4 regions of the Paenibacillus sp. MB22_1 genome follow, and region 1 is predicted to be linked to each of the others. Evidence: predicted binding sites of a transcription regulator. Region 1 holds the regulator's gene; each other region holds the start of a gene.

Region 1 (4,474 bases):
TTTCTCAAGCCAAAAAATAAAACGGTTCCGCGATTCAGGCTCTTCGCCTAAACAACGAAACCGTTTATTTATGATTGATCCATAGCCCCCCTGTCAGCGGTTCGGCAGGGTGAACACTTCCGGCAAAGCTTCGCCGGTCGTGAAACTGAAAAACCGATAATAATGGTGGTCCTTCTCTTTATAGAACAGCTGCCACACCAATTGGTTATTGTATATGCCTGGCAGCAGCCGAACCACCCGGATCCCCGGCAACGATTGTTTGATGATCTCACGCATTTGGCTCTCGGACTTGCCATCGGACAGCAAGCGTACCTCTGGATCATGTCCTTCCCTTAACCAGACCATCATTTGGCGGCCGGATGCATCCTCCCCTTGCACGACCCAGGTAACTTCATCCCATACCGACTTCCAAACCTTGTCGCCCCGGACGAGATCCGTCTCCTGCTTCGCCTGCTGGATAGCGGCTCTTTCGGCTTTCCACGTATCCTCATGAATGTATAGATAAAACCGGTGGAGACCCAGGAGCACGATCAACAGAATCACGAGGGACAGCAGGATCCATTTCGTTCGCTTCCTCAAGCTACTCTTCCTTTCCCTTCCTAAGCAAGCAGCCTCCTTCAGGAAACCGCGCGCCGCTCATTATCGTGCCAACAGTCCCTCAAACGCCGCTTGCGCCTCGTAGCGGATGCGTTCTTCATCCAGTGTCAGACAAGCACCGTGCTTGACTACCTGCTTACCGTTGACCCAGACATGCTCTACATCTTTGGCGCCAGCGGAATAAACGGTATGGGAGATATAATCCGTTCTCGGCAGGAAATGGGCTTGCTCCGTATTTAAGGCGATGATATCCGCCTTCATGCCAGCAGCCAGCTTGCCTGTATTTTGCAAGAAGACCGATTTCGCGCCGTATTCCGTCCCCATTTTCAGAGCTTCCAGCGCAGGAACCGCCGTTGGATCGCCGGATACGCCTTTATGAATCAGCGCAGCCAAACGAATCTCCTCCAGCATATCCAGGTTATTATTGCTCGCCGGACCGTCAGTACCCAGCGATACAACTACGCCCTTCTTCAGGAGTTCCGGTACGCGGGCGACCCCGCTGGCCAGCTTCAGGTTACTGCCTGGGTTATGCGAGATGGTAACGCCGTGCGCTGCCAAGATGTCGATTTCCTCGTCCGTCAAATGCACAGCGTGGGCAAGCAGGGTCGGGCGGGAGAACATCCCCAGCTTCAGCAAATGTTCTACCGGGCGGACGCCGTAATCGTTAACGTTCTGCTCTACCTCGGCGCGCGTCTCCGACATATGCGTGTGCATCGGCAAATCGAGATCATGGGCAGCTTGCACAAATTTCTCGATAAAGGCTGGCGGGCAGGTGTATGGTGCATGCGGCGACATCATCGTGGTGATGCGGCCTTCTGCCTTGCCGTGCCAGTTCTGAGCAAACGCGATCGCTTCTTTGAGCTTCTGATCTTGCTCTTCCGGGGAGCACAACCCGATGGCCCCGCGCATCAACACGGCGCGAATACCCGATTCCTCCACGACTTTGGCCACTTCGTCCATGTGATCGTACATATCCAGGAACGTCGTCGTCCCGCCCTTGAGCATTTCCAACACAGATAACGCCGTACCGGCATACACATCCGCCGCAGTAAATTTGGCTTCCATCGGCCACATTTTCTCCTGCAGCCAGGTTTGCAGCACCATATCATCCCCATAGCCGCGCAGCAGCGACATCGCCGCATGGCCATGGGTATTGATCAGGCCCGGCAGGAACAACAACCCTTTGCCGTCCAACGTTTCGGCGCCTTCCACGCCTTCCGGGCGCTCTTCGCCAATATAGCTGATCGTATCGCCCTCAACGAGCATATATCCGTGAATTACAGGACGGTCCGCATTTAAGACGGCAAACGTCCCGTTCTTAATTAACCATTTACGACTCATACGTTGCTTGTTTCCTTTCCGTCTTCCAAGTAGTAAGCCAAGCTCAGCAAATCAGTAGTGAAGTCAGCCGCATGGATCCGAACTTCCGGCGGAACCTTCAGAATCGTTGGCGCGAAGTTCAGAATCGCACCGATTCCGGCGGCAACCAGCTCATCCGCTACGCGTTGCGCCTCCGTATCCGGCACGGTGATGATGCCGATGCGGATATTTTTCGCCCGGACGGTTTCCGCCAGCTCTTCGATCGGCTGAATCGTGATGTTGTTGATCTGCTTGCCGATCTTAGCCGGTGAAGCGTCGAACACCGCAACAATCTTCATATTATCCTTCAAATACGCATTATAATTCGAAAGGGCTTGCCCCAGATTCCCGGCACCCACCAGCGCGACGTTAATCTGTTGGTCCAGATTGAGAATTTGTTGAATTTTTTCAATCAAATAAGCGACATCGTAGCCGATCCCCTTCCGGCCAAAATCGCCGAAATAAGCCAAATCCTTACGGATTTGCGCCGGATTGAGATCCAGCTTCTGTCCGAGCTCCTGGGAGGACACCGTTGGCACCTCCCGTCGGCTGAGTTCATTTAAGAAACGCAGGTAAACCGGCAGTCTGCGGACGACAGCGTCCGAAATTTTATCTGACTTCATGCTTGTTCCCCCTATTCTTCAATGCGATCTATGAAGCGGCTTAGGCTTCGGGATTTAACCATTCCGAGATGCGCGGAACCATCTGAGTTAATGGCATATGCTCCATCTTCGGTCCGGGCAAAGAGTATAAGAAATATTTTCCATAATAAGATTCCAGGATCCGGGTATCATAAACGATCACGATGCCGCGGTCCTGCGACGAGCGGACAAGTCGTCCGAATCCTTGCTTAAAGCGGATAACCGCTTGCGGGACGGACAGTTTCATGAATGGATTCTTCTTCTCCCGCTGCAGGCGTTCGCTCTTCGCTTCCATCAGCGGGTGGTTTGGCGGCTGGAACGGCAAGCGTACGATCGCTAAACTGGTCAGCGCCTCGCCAGGAATATCCACCCCTTCCCAAAAGCTGCTTGTCCCGAGCAGCACCGATGCGCTGTTCCCTTGGAACCGCCGGGTCAGTTTGGTGCGGCTGCCGCTGTCCATCCCTTGTCCGATCACCGTGATTCCCTCCGCTGCGAGCAGTTCCTTCAGCGGGTCATACACCTGCCTGAGCATCCGATAGGATGTAAACAGCACCAGCATGCGACCTTGCGTCGCCACCGCGGCATCCGCCAGCGATTGCACCAGCGTATGAATGAAATGGTCATCCCCCACGCTGCCCTTCACACTTGGAAAATCGCGCGGGATCACCAGCAACGCCTGATCGCGGTAGTTAAACGGCGAGGGCAGCATCGCTGTGATCAACCGATCCTCTTCCGCCGCCTCAGTCAAGCCAAGCTGCTCGATCATATATTGGAACGATTTATCCACCGATAAAGTCGCGGACGTCATTACGACGCTCTTCTTCCGGTCGAAGAAAAATTGCTTCAATTGAGCGCTGACGTCAATCGGCACCGCATACATTTGGAGCGACCGGCTACGGAAGTTCCCGTTCGCCTCCATCCAATAGACGGTGTCCTCGCTCTCCAGCTTCATGAAGAAGCGCAGCGCTTCCCGTTCCCCGGCTAAATCTTTAAACAAGCCGCTGATATCGGTGATCAGGCTCTCCGCTGCATAATCGTCCTGCTCTTCTCGGATTTCGGACAGGAGGCGCTCCCCTTTCCGAAGCACGTCGCCAAGACCTACGTAAATTTGATTTTCGAGCGCGGTCAGCGTCTCCCAATCCTTTGGTTTTCGATTCGGCAACAGCCGGTACACGAATTGCCCGGGATCGCCAGGGGCGGCGTCGCTGCGGTCAGGCATCAAGCTGAACAGCAGCTCGCTGAGCTTGTCCCAGCTCTCCTTCACGTCCACCAGCGTTGGATAGATTCCGTCGATGACTGAGCACCATTCTGAGGCTTTCTCCGCGCCCGACGCTTCAAGCGAGCTGCGAAGGTTGGCCAGCTGCCCCGTCTTGCTGTCTTTAAATAACCGGGTCAGCGTATGCACGACCGTAAAATACTTCATATGAATCCCCAAATGCTTGCCGGCCACATCCTCTAAATGATGCGCTTCATCGATAACCAGCCGCTCGTAACCCGGCAGCAGCTGATGCCCCGCCTGGATGTCCGTAAACAGCTTAGAGTGGTTCGTAATGACCACGTCCGCGACACCGGCTTCGTGTTTTGCGCGATGATAGAAGCATTTGCGGAACCAAGGACAGGATCGGCCTAAGCAGGATTCCGACTCACTGGCCACCGTCTCCCATAAATCACCGCCGCGATTGCCGAGATTCAGCTCTTCGTCATCGCCGCTTTCCGTTTGGGTAAGCCATACGACCATTTGCGCGGCCGTCATCACCTCTTCTTTAGGTGTTGAGAAGTCTTTTCTATTTATTTTATGTTCAAATTTGCGCAAGCACAAATAATGCTGCCTACCTTTAAAAACGGCTGCACGAAACGGAAAAGGCACGACCTCCGTC
Region 2 (4,474 bases), on a different contig from region 1:
AAATATGACAGCAATGAAGTGCTTCACGATATCAGCTTCTCGGTGAATCCGGGGGAAACGATCGCCATTATGGGCTCAACCGGTTCGGGCAAAACATCGCTCGTAAACCTGATCCCCCGCTTTTACGACGTATCCGACGGGCAAGTGTTGGTTGACGGCGTGGACGTCCGCGACCTGGAGCTCGATGAGCTCCGCAGCAACATCGGCATCGCGACCCAGGACGTGCTGCTGTTCTCCGATACGATCGACGGAAATATCGCTTACGGCGATCCCGAACTGCCGGAGGAACAAACGAGAGAGTATGCCCGGCTCGCTGCTGCGCATGATTTTATTACGAAAATGCCGGAAGGGTATGACACCATCGTTGGGGAACGCGGCGTCGGCTTATCCGGCGGTCAGAAGCAGCGGATTGCGCTGGCCCGGGCGCTGGCGGTGCGCCGACCGATTCTGATCCTCGACGACACCACCTCCGCGGTTGACTTGGAAACCGAGGAGCATATCCAGAAGAGCTTGCGCGAGCTGAACTTCCCGTGCACGAAGCTGATCATTGCCCAGCGCGTGTCGACCACGGCCGAAGCGGACCGCATTCTGATCCTGGACGGCGGACGGCTGATCGAGGAAGGCACCCATGCGGAATTGCTCGCGAAACGCGGCTATTATTATGATGTATTTATGCTTCAAAATGAAGGGATCGGAAGGACGGTGAGCGCCCATGGCCAGAAATAAGTTCGATGTGGATGAGAATCTGGAGTCTCCTTTTGACATAAAGCACTTCAAACGTGCCATGGTGTACATCCGAAAACAGCAGAAGCCGATGATCATCGCGTTTGTGCTGAGCGCCTTGTCGGCTGCAATCGCGCTGTCGGCGCCGCTCATTATTCAACACGTTGTGGACGTGACGATTCCGGAGAAAGCGTTTGGTGCGCTGGTCGGGTGGTCTGCGCTGATGCTGCTCACGATCGTGGTCAGCGTCGAGCTGGCGACGATCCGCTCCCGGATCATGACCCGGGTCGGCCAGGATATCATCTTCGATATCCGTACGGATCTGTTCAAGCATCTGCAGCAGCTGCCGTTTAAATATTACGACGACCGCCCGCAAGGGAAAATCCTGATCCGCGTCGTCAACTACGTTAACGCCGTATCGGACGTTTTGTCCAACGGGATCATCAACTTTATTTTGGAGATCGTCAATTTGATCTTTATCGCTGTGTTTATGTTTGCGTTGGATGTCCGGTTGTCGTTCGTCACCTTGGCCGGATTGCCGGTGTTCCTCGGCGTTATGCTGCTGATCAAAACCCGGCAGCGCCGGGCATGGCAGGCTGTTTCCAACAAAAGCTCCAACATGAACGCGTATTTGCAGGAGAGCATCAGCGGGATTGGCGTGACGCAAATTTTCTCCCGCGAGAAGCATAACGAAGGCATCTTTACCCGCCTGGCCGGCAACTACCGCAAGGAATGGATGCGGGCGCTTCGCTACAACGCCCTGATCCCGTTCTCCGTCGACAACCTGGCGACGATCGTCACGACGCTGATCTATATGGTTGGCTTGCTTGCGATGGGTCCGGAAGGCGTGACCTTCGGGGTCATCCTTGCGATGAGTAACTATGCGGCCCGCTTCTGGCAACCGATCCTGAACCTGTCCCAGCTGTATAACAACTTCATTAACGCCGTCGCTTATCTGGAACGGATCTTCGAAACGATGGATGAACCGGTGACGGTCAGCGATGTCCCGGGGGCGAAGGCTTTGCCGCCGGTGCAGGGCAACGTCCAATTCAAAGACGTTACGTTTGCTTACGATCCAGGCCTGAACATTCTGGAGCACCTGAACTTCGAGGTAAAAGCCGGGGAAAGCATCGCCCTCGTCGGACCGACGGGCGCGGGCAAGACCACGGTCGTCAACCTCATCTCGCGCTTCTATAATGTGAGCGAAGGCGCGATTCTGATCGATGGTCACGACATCTCTCAAGTGACGTTGAAGTCGCTGCGCAGCCAGATGGGGATAATGCTGCAGGATAGCTTTATTTTCTCGGGTACGATCATGGATAATATCCGATACGGCAAGCTGGACGCCACCGAGGAGGAAGTCATCGCCGCGGCCAAAACGGTCTGCGCGGACGAGTTCATCCGCGAGTTTGAGCAAGGGTACTACACCGAGGTGAACGAACGCGGCTCGAAGCTCTCCCAAGGACAGCGGCAGCTCATCTCGTTCGCCCGGACGCTGCTGGCCGATCCGCGCATTCTGATCCTGGACGAAGCGACCTCCTCGATCGACGCCAAGACGGAGCGCCTGCTTCAGCAAGGCTTAAACGAGCTGCTCAAGGGACGCACCTCGTTTATCATCGCGCACCGGCTGTCGACGGTGAAGAACTGCGACCGCATCATGTATGTCTCCGACAAGGGGATTGCCGAATCCGGCTCGCATGATGAGCTGATGGCCAAACGTGGTCTGTACTACCGCTTGTATACCGCGCAGAAGATGGAAGCTGTATAGATCATGCAAAAATAAAGGCAATTCCGCCAAGCCAATTTAACCTGGCTGACGGAGTTGCCTTTTTGTTTTTACCGGACGCTGGGTACCGGACGCTGGGATATCAAAATTTGTCGAATTGTGAAATGGTTCACTTACTATGGTATGCCCTTATGTTATCCTCTCCAAGGGGAACGAAAGAGAAACAGCACCCCGATATAGACAGAAGTGGAGGGTTTATCATGCAAAAGAAAGTTACAGCAGCACTCATTCTCGTCTTATCCTTGATGCTTGTCATCGCGGGATGCGGCAACAATGGGAATGAGCCTCAGAACCAGGCTCAGGATCAGAACCAGACGCAGGCTGGCGGACAGACGGACAAAGCCAAAGAAAACGAAGCCGAAGCCGTAGCCGGCGCATCCGAAAAAAGCTATACGCCTCACGATCAATTGAAGGACAGCTACGATATCATTATCATCGGCGCAGGCGGTGCTGGCATGACCGCAGCACTCGAAGCGAAAGCCAACGGTATGAACCCCGTTATCTTCGAGAAAATGCCGGTGGCCGGCGGTAACACGACGAAATCGTCCTCCGGCATGAACGCCTCGGAGACGAAATTCCAAAAGGAACAAGGCATTGAAGACAGCAACGACAAGTTCTATGAAGAGACGCTAAAAGGTGGCCACAATACAAATGATACCGAACTGTTGCGTTTCTTCGTTGACCATTCCGCAGGCGCGATCGATTGGCTCGATTCCATTGGCATTCGGTTGAATAACCTCACGATTACGGGCGGCATGAGCGAAAAACGCACGCACCGTCCGGAAGACGGCTCCGCCGTGGGACAATACCTGGTGGACGGCCTGGTCCGAAACGTTGAAGAACAAGGCATTCCGTTGTTCGTCAACGCCAATGTCAAGGAGATTACTCAGCAAGACGGCAAAGTCAACGGCGTGAAGGTGGTCCTGAACGATACCGAAGAAAAAACGATTACCGGCAAAGCCGTCATCGTGGCGACCGGCGGTTACGGGGCCAATCCGGAAATGATCACGCAGTTTAGACCGGACTTAAAGGGATATGTCACGACCAACCAAGCTGGCAGCACCGGCGACGGCATTACGATGATTGAGAAATTGGGCGGCGTTACCGTTGATATGGATCAGATCCAGGTTCACCCGACTGTTCAACAGGAGAAATCTTATCTGATCGGTGAAGCCGTGCGCGGCGAAGGCGCGATCCTTGTTTCCAGCGAAGGCAAGCGTTTCTTTAATGAAATGGACACGCGCGATAAAGTGACCAACGCGATCAATGCCCTGCCTGAGAAGTCCGCCTACCTTGTCTTTGATTCCGGTGTGAAATCCCGAGCTAAAGCGATCCAACAATATGAGAAGATGGGCATTGTACTCCAGGGCGACACGATTGAAGCTTTGGCCGAAAAGATGGGTGTACCGGCAAATGCTTTGGCGCAAACGTTAGAAACTTGGAACGCGGCTGTTCAGAATCAAAATGACGCCGAATTCGGCAGAACCACCGGGATGGATAACGATTTGTCCGGCGCACCGTACTATGCCATCAAAATTGCTCCCGGCATCCACTACACCATGGGCGGCGTGAAAATCAACACCAACACAGAAGTATTGAACAAAGAAGGCAACCCGATCCCAGGTCTGTTTGCCGCTGGCGAAGTTACCGGCGGGTTGCACGGGGATAACCGGATCGGCGGCAACTCCGTGGCCGATATTATCATTTTCGGACGTCAGGCCGGCGTGAAGGCGGCCGAGTTCGTGAAGGCGCAATAAGCTGAACGATCATGAGATAGGGACCCGTCAAGGCTTGGACTCCAAAGAGTTCGAGCTTTGGCGGATTTTCTTTTTTGAGGAAATGATCTTTGGGAATACTAAATAACCACCCACGATACACGAAACCTAAGGAGGTGCCTAAGATGAGCAAAAATGAGGACTACACTCAGCTGCAGCGGGCCAAGGCCAAGGACTCCACCAACGAAGG
Region 3 (4,474 bases), 190 kb from region 1:
CGTTACATCCAGCAGATCGCGAATTTTATCCCCTTCATTATAGCCGTTCGTATCCAGCGTCGTATGAAGGTTCCAGCGTTTCTTCACTTCCCGGAACAATTCCGTGACAAACGGCGCCTGCAGCGTCGCTTCGCCGCCGGATACCGTCAGTCCGCCGCCCGATGTACGGTAATAGTTCAAATACGGCTCGATCTCGGCCAGAACTTCCTCGACGGTCATCTCCTTGCCTTCCGTCAAGCTCCAGGTGTCCGGGTTATGGCAATATTGGCACTGCAGCAAGCAGCCTTGCATAAAGAGGACGAAACGAATCCCCGGTCCATCTACGGTTCCGAACGTTTCTAACGAATGTATGCGACCTTTAAGCATCTTCGTCACCCTTTCCCTAATTCGCCTCCGATAAAGGAATGAGGAGAAAGGCGATCCAAGCCCAACTCCCCATTTTATCGTTCAGCTTCAATTGTTGCTGCCCGTCAGCAGGTTATTACATTTTGCCGTGGAAGGTCCGGTTGATGACATCTAGTTGTTGTTCACGGGTCAACTTGATGAAGTTCACCGCATAACCCGATACACGGATTGTTAATTGCGGATAGTTTTCCGGATGTTCCATTGCGTCCAGCAGTTGTTCGCGGTCAAAGACGTTTACGTTCAAGTGATGCGCTTTGCTGCCGAAGTATCCGTCCATCATCGATACGAGGTTCGATTTTCGGGTTTCCGTGTCTTTACCCAAGGCCTTCGGCACGATCGAGAACGTATTCGAGATGCCGTCCAAGCTGTGCTCATATGGCAGCTTCGCTACCGAGCTCAGGGAAGCTAACGCCCCTTTCTTGTCGCGGCCGTGCATCGGGTTCGCCCCTGGTGCGAACGGTTCGCCGGCTTTACGTCCGTCCGGCGTGCTGCCTGTTTTCTTACCATATACAACGTTCGACGTAATTGTCAATACCGATTGGGTTGGCAGCGAGTTGCGGTACGTTTTATGCTTGCGGATCATGCCCATAAACGTTTCAACCAGCTCTACCGCAATTTGGTCAACGCGGTCGTCGTTGTTTCCGTAGCAAGGGAACTCGCCTTCGATTTCGAAGTCTACGGCAATGCCGTTTTCGTTGCGGATCGGTTTCACTTTGGCATATTTGATCGCACTGAGCGAGTCAGCCGCTACGGACAAGCCGGCGATACCGCAAGCCATCGTGCGGAGAATGTCGCGGTCGTGCAGCGCCATCTCGATCCGTTCGTAGCAGTATTTATCGTGCATGTAGTGGATCACGTTCAAGGTGTTCACGTACAGCTTAGCCAGCCATTCCATCATCGGGATAAAGCGTTTCTTCACTTCGTCATAGTCGAGGTATTCCGAAGTGATGGCCGGATATTCCGGACCAACTTGGACGCCGGATTTTTCATCCTTACCGCCGTTGATCGCATACAGCAGAGCTTTCGCCAAGTTTGCGCGAGCGCCGAAGAACTGCATTTGTTTCCCGATTCTCATCGCGGAGACGCAGCATGCGATACCGTAATCGTCACCGTAAATCGGACGCATCAGATCGTCGTTTTCATATTGAATCGAGCTCGTCTCGATCGATACCTTCGCGCAGTATTTCTTGAAGGCGTCAGGCAGTTGCTCCGACCAGAGCACGGTCAGGTTTGGTTCTGGAGCCGGCCCCAGGTTGTACAGCGTATGCAGGAAGCGGAAGCTGTTCTTGGTTACGAGCGTCTTGCCGTTTACGGACATCCCGCCGATCGATTCCGTTACCCAAGTTGGGTCGCCGCTGAACAGTTCGTTGTACTCTGGCGTTCTCAGGAATTTCACGATCCGCAGCTTCATGACGAAATGGTCAACCAATTCTTGAGCTGCTTCTTCGGTTAATGTTCCTTCGGCCAGATCGCGTTCGATGTAAATATCGAGGAACGAAGATACGCGTCCGAGGGACATTGCCGCACCGTCTTGTTCTTTGACCGCTGCCAGATAACCGAAGTACAACCATTGGAAAGCTTCCTTCGCATTGTTCGCCGGTCTGGAAATGTCGAATCCGTACATTTCGCCGAGCTGTTTCAATTCGCCTAAAGCGCGAATTTGTTCAGAAATTTCTTCCCGAAGCCGGATCACATCTTCATCGATGACATCTACTTCAAGAGATTTCAATTCTTGTTGTTTTTGCTTGATCAAGAAGTCTACGCCGTACAGGGCAACGCGGCGATAGTCCCCGATGATCCGACCGCGTCCGTATGCGTCAGGAAGGCCAGTGATAATTCCGGCTTTACGGGCGGCTCTCATTTCCGATGTATAAGCATCAAATACCCCTTGGTTATGGGTTTTGCGAATCGTTGTAAACAGATTTACGATCTCAGCTGGCAGATCAAAGCCATAAGCTTTGCACGCATTGATGACCATGTTGATCCCGCCGAATGGATGGATCGTGCGTTGGAAAGGGGCTGAGCCCTGAACGCCTACGATTTGTTCCTTCTCTTTATCCAAATATCCAGGAGCATGGGAAGTGATCGTGGATGGCGTGTTCACGTCTACATCCAGGACCCCGCCGGCTTCCCGTTCTTTCACGGACAGCTGCGATACGATATCCCACAACGCTTTCGTGTTCGCCGAAGCGCCTTTCAAGAAGGACTCATTACCTTCATAAGGATTCACGTTCGATTGGATAAAATCGCGCGTATCCACTTCCTTCATCCATTTCCCAGGTTTGAAGCCTCTCCATGCGTTTTGCGCCTTGGTTTCTGTTACTTCTCTTTCGATCACCGACATCTTGATTCCCTCCATTTTTATATGTGGTCGCGGTTGAAGGTCTATCCCGCGCCTCATGATCCCTAAAATTTGTGATACTTTTCACAACTTAGACAATTATGGTGCCCGGCCCCGAAGGACCGGGTTCCACTCCGTTAACAAACTTCTGAGGGATCATTTATATTGTAATCATAGCTCTTCCTATCCAAAAGTATTGTGACAAATATCACATTCAGTGATATTTGTCACCATTTTTACACGCCTGTTCACTTATTCTTCAAATCTTCCATAGAAGGCGTCGCGATAAATCTCAGCCAACTCGCTGACCAGCGGCAGCTTCGGATTCGCAGTCGTACATTGGTCTTCGAAGGCACGGTCCGCCAGGTAATCGACGCGCGATTCGAAATCCTTCGCATCGAAGCCAAGCGCTTGGAACGATTCCGGAATGCCCAGCTTCTTGTTCAGATCGCGCACCGCTTTGATCAAGCTCTTCACGCCTTCTTCCGTCGTGCGAGCCGGCAGACCCAGAATGCGGGCGATTTCCGCATAACGTTCATCGGCAACGAAGTTTCTGTATTTCGGCCATGCCGCGAATTTCGTTGGTTTCTTCGCATTGTAGCGGATGACGTGCGGCATCAGAATCGCATTGGTACGTCCATGGGCCGTACCGTATTGACCGCCCCATTTATGCGCCAAGCTGTGGTTGATGCCAAGGAATGCGTTGGCGAACGCCATCCCTGCGAGCGTCGAAGCATTGTGCATTTTCTCGCGGGCCAGCTTGTCGCCGGTCAGCGCCGATTTCTCCAGGTATTGGAATACCAGCTGGATCGCTTTGATCGCCAGACCGTCCGTGTAGTCGTTAGCCATGACCGAGACGTAAGCTTCGATCGCATGCGTCAGTACGTCCATACCGGTATCTGCAACAGCCACTTTCGGCAAGCTGTAGACGAACTCAGGGTCAATGATCGCAACGTCCGGCGTCAGCTCGTAATCCGCCAACGGGTATTTCGTGTTGCCGTTGATTTTATCGGTAATAACCGAGAACGAGGTAACTTCGGAACCGGTACCCGATGTCGTTGGAATGGCCACGAATTTCGCTTTTTGGCCAAGACGCGGATATTTGTAGATCCGTTTTCGGATATCCATGAATTTTTGCTTCAGATTGTGGAAGTCGGTATCCGGATATTCATAGAACAGCCACATGCCTTTCGCCGCGTCCATCGGCGAACCGCCGCCCAGGGCGATAATGCAGTCCGGTTGGAACTTCGCCATCAGTTCAGTACCGCGTTGTACGGTCGTGGTCGATGGATCCGGTTCAACGTCCGAGAACACTTCGATGGCTACCGGCGTTTGGCGTTGACGCAGGAAATGTTCGACTCTTTCCACGTAGCCGAGCTTCACCATCATCGGGTCAGTAACGATCATGACGCGGGAGATGTCCGGCATCTTCGCCAAGTATTGCGTCGAGTTTTTCTCGAAGTAAATTTTGCTAGGCACTTTAAACCATTGCATGTTCACGGTACGATGATTCACCCTTTTCACGTTGATCAGATTCACGGCCGTGACGTTCGACGAAGTCGAGTTGCGTCCGTACGATCCGCAGCCCAGCGTCAGCGACGGCAGGTTTGTGTTGTAGATGTCGCCGATACCGCCTTGCGAAGAAGGTTGGTTCACCAGGATCCGGCAAGTTGGCATCCGATCGGAGAATTGTTGAATCACTTCCTCATTGTTCGAGTGGATTACCGA
Region 4 (4,474 bases), on a different contig from region 1:
CCAGCGGCACCGACCATTCCCGCGTCATTGCCCAAGGTTGCAGGAACGATTTGCATGCCGCGTTGCACCGGCTCCGGCGTCAATTTGGCGAATACGCTGCGAACTTCGTTAAACAGAATGTCACCGGCTTTGGACACGCCCCCGCCGATAATAAACAGCTCTGGATTAAGAACGACAGCGACAGCCGCCATCGATTTGCCCAGATAGAAGGCCGCCCGGTTCACGATGCGAATTGCCGCCTCGTCACCCGCTTTAGCTGCATCAAAGACGTCCTTCGCCATAATGTTCTCCACATGAGCCAGCGAAGTCCGGTCACCGCGCGCTACGGCATCTTTCGCCATGCGAATAATCCCCGTAGCCGAGGATACGGTTTCCAAGCAGCCCATTTGGCCGCAGCCGCAGCCGATCGCTTCCAGATCCGGAACTACAGACATATGTCCAAGCTCTCCGGCCATTCCGGAGAAGCCTTGATAAATCTTCCCGTTAATGATGATCCCGCCGCCAACGCCGGTTCCCAGCGTGTAGCATACGCAATTGTCGATGCCTTTGCCTGCACCGCCCCAAGCTTCACCAAGTGCGGCCACATTGGCATCATTGTCTATTTTGATTGGCTTGCCAAGTCGCTCCTCCAAAATGGCGCGAATCGGGAAATCCTTCAAACCTACATTCGGCGCCAAAATGATGATCCCTTCGCGGACATTCGTAAACCCGGCGACCCCGGCGCCTACCCCAGCCACCTGTTCCCAGGCGAACGGCGATTCTTCCACGACACGCCGGACGTACTTCTCGATATTCGCCACGACCGTATCCGCGCCCTTATCGACTTCGGTCGGTCCTTCGTACGTATGAAGAAGCTGCCCTTCTTCATTGCAAATGCCGACTTTGACTGCCGTACCTCCCAGGTCAACGCCAATGTAGATTTTTTCAGACATTTTCACAAGCCACCTTTTTCATAAATATATAGATCATTTACATACCTATACGTGCAAAAAGGCCATTCTCGATCCATCGCCGCTTTAGTCCGCGCCATGACTGAAAACGCCTTCGCAAGTAGTTTTCTCCTACGTACCAACTATAAGCGAACCCATCGGTTCGGTCAAGAGAAGGGAAGAAACGGCAATCCCAATACCGATAAGGGATTTTGCGTAAATGACACAGATCACAGGCAAGCGTCAGCGAGTGTAGTTTCCGTTATATGAAAAAACCGGCATTCGCAAATGCAAACGCCGGATGCAAGAAGAGGAGTGAGCCATATTGGACAGGATCGAGCCGCTTTTGCTCGGAACTAGGACAAAATACGTTTCTGCCCTTGCAGCTCGCGAATAGGAGCGATGTTCTGCGTGAACTCCAGCGTCCCCAGATAACGTCCATCCTCGCTGCGTACAGCGAAATAGCGGATGTACACAAATTTGTCCTTCACCGGAATCCAGAAGTCCTCGACATCCTTCCGCCCCGCCTTAAAATCCTCCAACAGCTGGTTGACGACATGAACGCTTTGCGGCGGGTGGCAATTTTGTACGGTCCGGCCGATGACGGCCTTCGTCCGGGCAAAGATCCGCTCCTTGCCGTGGGAGAAATATCGGACGACATCGTTCTCGTCGATAAACGTCAGGTCCACCGGAAGATGGTTCATCACCGCCTCCAGCTGCTCCATCGAGAGAACGCCGGTCTCGAATTTGATGTAGCCTTGCGGAACCCCCGCTTCCGTGCCTGCCTGTGCGGTCCCTTTCACTTCTTCGCCCGAGGGCTGCAGCGGCACGCGCTCCGGAATCCATTCACGCTCCGGTGCGGTCAAGCAGAAGCCGATCTGGTCGCTTTCCCGGGCAATGCTCACCCATTCGTCTTCCGTTAACTTTTCAAGGGCCATCGGGAGCAAAATATTTTCTTCCTTAAAAATCATCTCGTTGACTTCCTTAATAATCCGTTCCAGATCCATCACCATCGTCTCCGGATCCGCGCTGCCGTCCGCCAGCTTGCCCTTCGTTTCCTTGATCATCATGCGGATGCCGTCGTCCACGCCCCACATCACCTTGGTTGGGCCGTAGATGCCGTACTTCTCCAGATACGGGAACAGCAGGTTTTCCTTGCGGCTGTAGTGCTTGTCGAGGTCCATCAGCAGGTTTAAATCCTCCAGCAGCTTGAATACGATCTCGCTGCCGGGATCCTTCCGGTACTTGTCCAGGTGAAGCTGCAGCTTGAAGTTCACCAGCCGTTCGATCTCGCGATTTTCCAGCTTGAAGGTATGAACCGGGTGACCCGGCTGCTCCTCCGGCTTGGACGAACGGTGAATGTCCTCGATCGAGCCCTTGAAAATCGCCGTATGCACCGAGCACAGCCGCTGAACCTCCTCGACCGGAATGCCCTCCTCTTCCATCAACGCATGCTCCATCGCGGAAATTTCCGCGACCGTCACGTCACCGACAGCCTCTTCGAACCGTGCCTTCACTTCATCCACGCTCTTCCCCTGATGCAGCTCCTTGATAATCTCCTTTAACAGCTGCTGGCGGCGGCTTTGTTCCGGTGCGCCATACTCCCGATTATTGATCAGTTCGCTCATCGCCTAACCCCTCCTTATTGAATTTCAGCCGAATTTCTGTTTCGATATGTCCCGATGACTTCATTGATAACCATTCTCAATAACAAGGTAGCACAGGGAAAATGTCCGACTTGTGATTTCAATCACAAATAATTCATTGATCCTTCCGTTTCTTTTTGCTCCGTCTTTTGCCAAAATAGAATCAGGAGGAATGCCATTATGCCTATTACGCATTTGCTATATATTGAAGACGATCCCGAAATCGGTGAATGGGTCAGCTCCAACCTGGAAGCGCGCGGATACGCGGTCACTTGGCTGAAGCACGGGGATCAGGCCGTGGAGAAAGCCGCCGATTGCCATCTCGTGATCCTTGACGTGATGCTTCCAGGGCTGGACGGCTTCACGATTGGGGGGCGGTTAAAGCAGAAGTATCCGGAGCTGCCGGTATTGATGCTGTCGGCCCGAACTTCGATTGACGACAAGCTGCAGGGACTGAAGTTCGCCGACGACTATTTAACGAAGCCGTTCCATCCGGACGAGCTGGCCGCCCGGATTGAGGTGCTGCTCCGCCGCAGCGGGGGGATCGCCGACCCAGCGCCGCTGCGTATTAAACATTTACTTGTGTATGAGAAAGAAAACCGGATCATCAATCAGGATACCAACGAGGAAATCGTGCTGACCGGCAAGCAGTTTCATATTTTCTCCTATCTGCTGCGCCATCTTAGTCAAATCCTGACTAAGGAGCAGATCTACGAAGCCGTATGGAACGAGCCCTACCTCGACGGGGACAAAACCTTGATGGTCCATATCCGCCACCTGCGTGAGAAGCTGGAACGGGATCCCGCAAATCCTGAAGTGATCGAGACCATCCGCGGGATTGGTTATCGGGTGAGAGCATGAGACTTCGTCCGGTGCGCAAGTTCCGTAAATCCCTGTTGACGAGATACGTCTTGATCTTGGGGATCGCCTTCGTGTTTATCCCTGTCCTGATTCCAGTCAGCTTTATTGCAGCCTGGGGGGTGAATGTCCTCCTAAACCCTGGCCATTATGTGCACGAGAGCCGTCCTTACGGTACCGGACAGGAGATTGAGACCGCTTGGCATCAAGCTGCTGCTGAGTTGAAGGGAGCTCAAGCCGATGCCATCGATGCGAAGCTCAGAGAGATGAAGCTGCTGTATCCTGATGCCGCGCTGTATTGGGTTGACACGGCTGGCCAAACCCGCCTGCAGCTGCCGGAGCAAGAGTCGGTGCCCCAGCAGTGGTCCTTGGAGGATACTATCGCCTTCATGAAGCAACGTGTGGACGCCGACCCTTTTACGGTTGTCGCTTTTATTGGCGGGGACGAACAAGCCAAGCAAGGCTTCATGGTGTTGGAGCTTCCGCGTAAATTTATGGTGATTCAAAAAGGGGAACAGCTTAGTGACATTCGTTTTTACGGGGTGTTTCTAGCGATTCTGCTGGGGGCCTTCGTCCTGCTCTCCTATCTGTTCTTTAGCGATATCCGCAAGCGGCTGCTGCGCCTGGAAGCCGGCATGACCCGCCCGGGTCCCGACGGGCTGCCGTCTCCCATCGAAGAAGGACGCCCGGACGAAATTGGCCGATTGGAGCTTGCTTTTAACCATATGGTGTTCGCACTGAAGGACAGCCGCCAGCGGGAGCGCGAGGAAGAGGAGCTGCGCAAGAGCCTGATCAGCCACCTATCCCATGACCTGCGGACGCCGTTAACCGTGCTGGGCAGCCATCTGTATTCGCTCCGTCAGGAACCCCTATCCGAACAGGGACGACAGTCCCTGGCTTTGATGGAGACGAAAATCAGCGATTTATCCGGACTGATGGATCATCTATTATCGTATAACCTGCTCTCCAGCGGACGGTATGCCATGTCTTTGGAGCGGCTGGATATCCTGCGGATCGTGCGGGAAAGCGCGGCCGCCTGGT

Evidence for each region. The regulator Rex, encoded in region 1, represses fermentation and respiration genes when NADH is low (regulators of the CRP and FNR family bind a similar motif). The targets are predictions, from matches to a motif close to TTGTGAAATATTTCACAA.
Region 2: ACL02P_RS22390 (flavocytochrome c) is a predicted target of Rex. The motif match lies at 2,607-2,624, and genes of this name have one in related genera.
Region 3: pflB (formate C-acetyltransferase) is a predicted target of Rex. The motif match lies at 2,819-2,836, and genes of this name have one in related genera.
Region 4: ACL02P_RS18975 (DUF438 domain-containing protein) is a predicted target of Rex. The motif match lies at 2,668-2,685, and genes of this name have one in related genera.

Annotation. Positions count from the first base shown of each region.
Region 1 is NZ_JBLADV010000001.1:1,079,540-1,084,013, reverse strand. Features, by position in the region: gene ACL02P_RS04985 (DUF5590 domain-containing protein) at 94-579, opposite strand; gene ACL02P_RS04980 (amidohydrolase) at 640-1,938, opposite strand; gene ACL02P_RS04975 (redox-sensing transcriptional repressor Rex) at 1,935-2,579, opposite strand; gene dinG (ATP-dependent DNA helicase DinG) at 2,620-4,474, opposite strand, start outside.
Region 2 is NZ_JBLADV010000002.1:2,319,734-2,324,207, reverse strand. Features, by position in the region: gene ACL02P_RS22400 (ABC transporter ATP-binding protein) at 1-726, shown strand, start outside; gene ACL02P_RS22395 (ABC transporter ATP-binding protein) at 713-2,491, shown strand; gene ACL02P_RS22390 (flavocytochrome c) at 2,710-4,266, shown strand; gene ACL02P_RS22385 (hypothetical protein) at 4,410-4,474, shown strand, end outside.
Region 3 is NZ_JBLADV010000001.1:893,789-898,262, reverse strand. Features, by position in the region: gene pflA (pyruvate formate-lyase-activating protein) at 1-366, opposite strand, end outside; gene pflB (formate C-acetyltransferase) at 482-2,749, opposite strand; gene adhE (bifunctional acetaldehyde-CoA/alcohol dehydrogenase) at 2,999-4,474, opposite strand, start outside.
Region 4 is NZ_JBLADV010000002.1:1,519,622-1,524,095, reverse strand. Features, by position in the region: gene ACL02P_RS18980 (ROK family glucokinase) at 1-932, opposite strand, end outside; gene ACL02P_RS18975 (DUF438 domain-containing protein) at 1,286-2,557, opposite strand; gene ACL02P_RS18970 (response regulator transcription factor) at 2,756-3,436, shown strand; gene ACL02P_RS18965 (sensor histidine kinase) at 3,433-4,474, shown strand, end outside.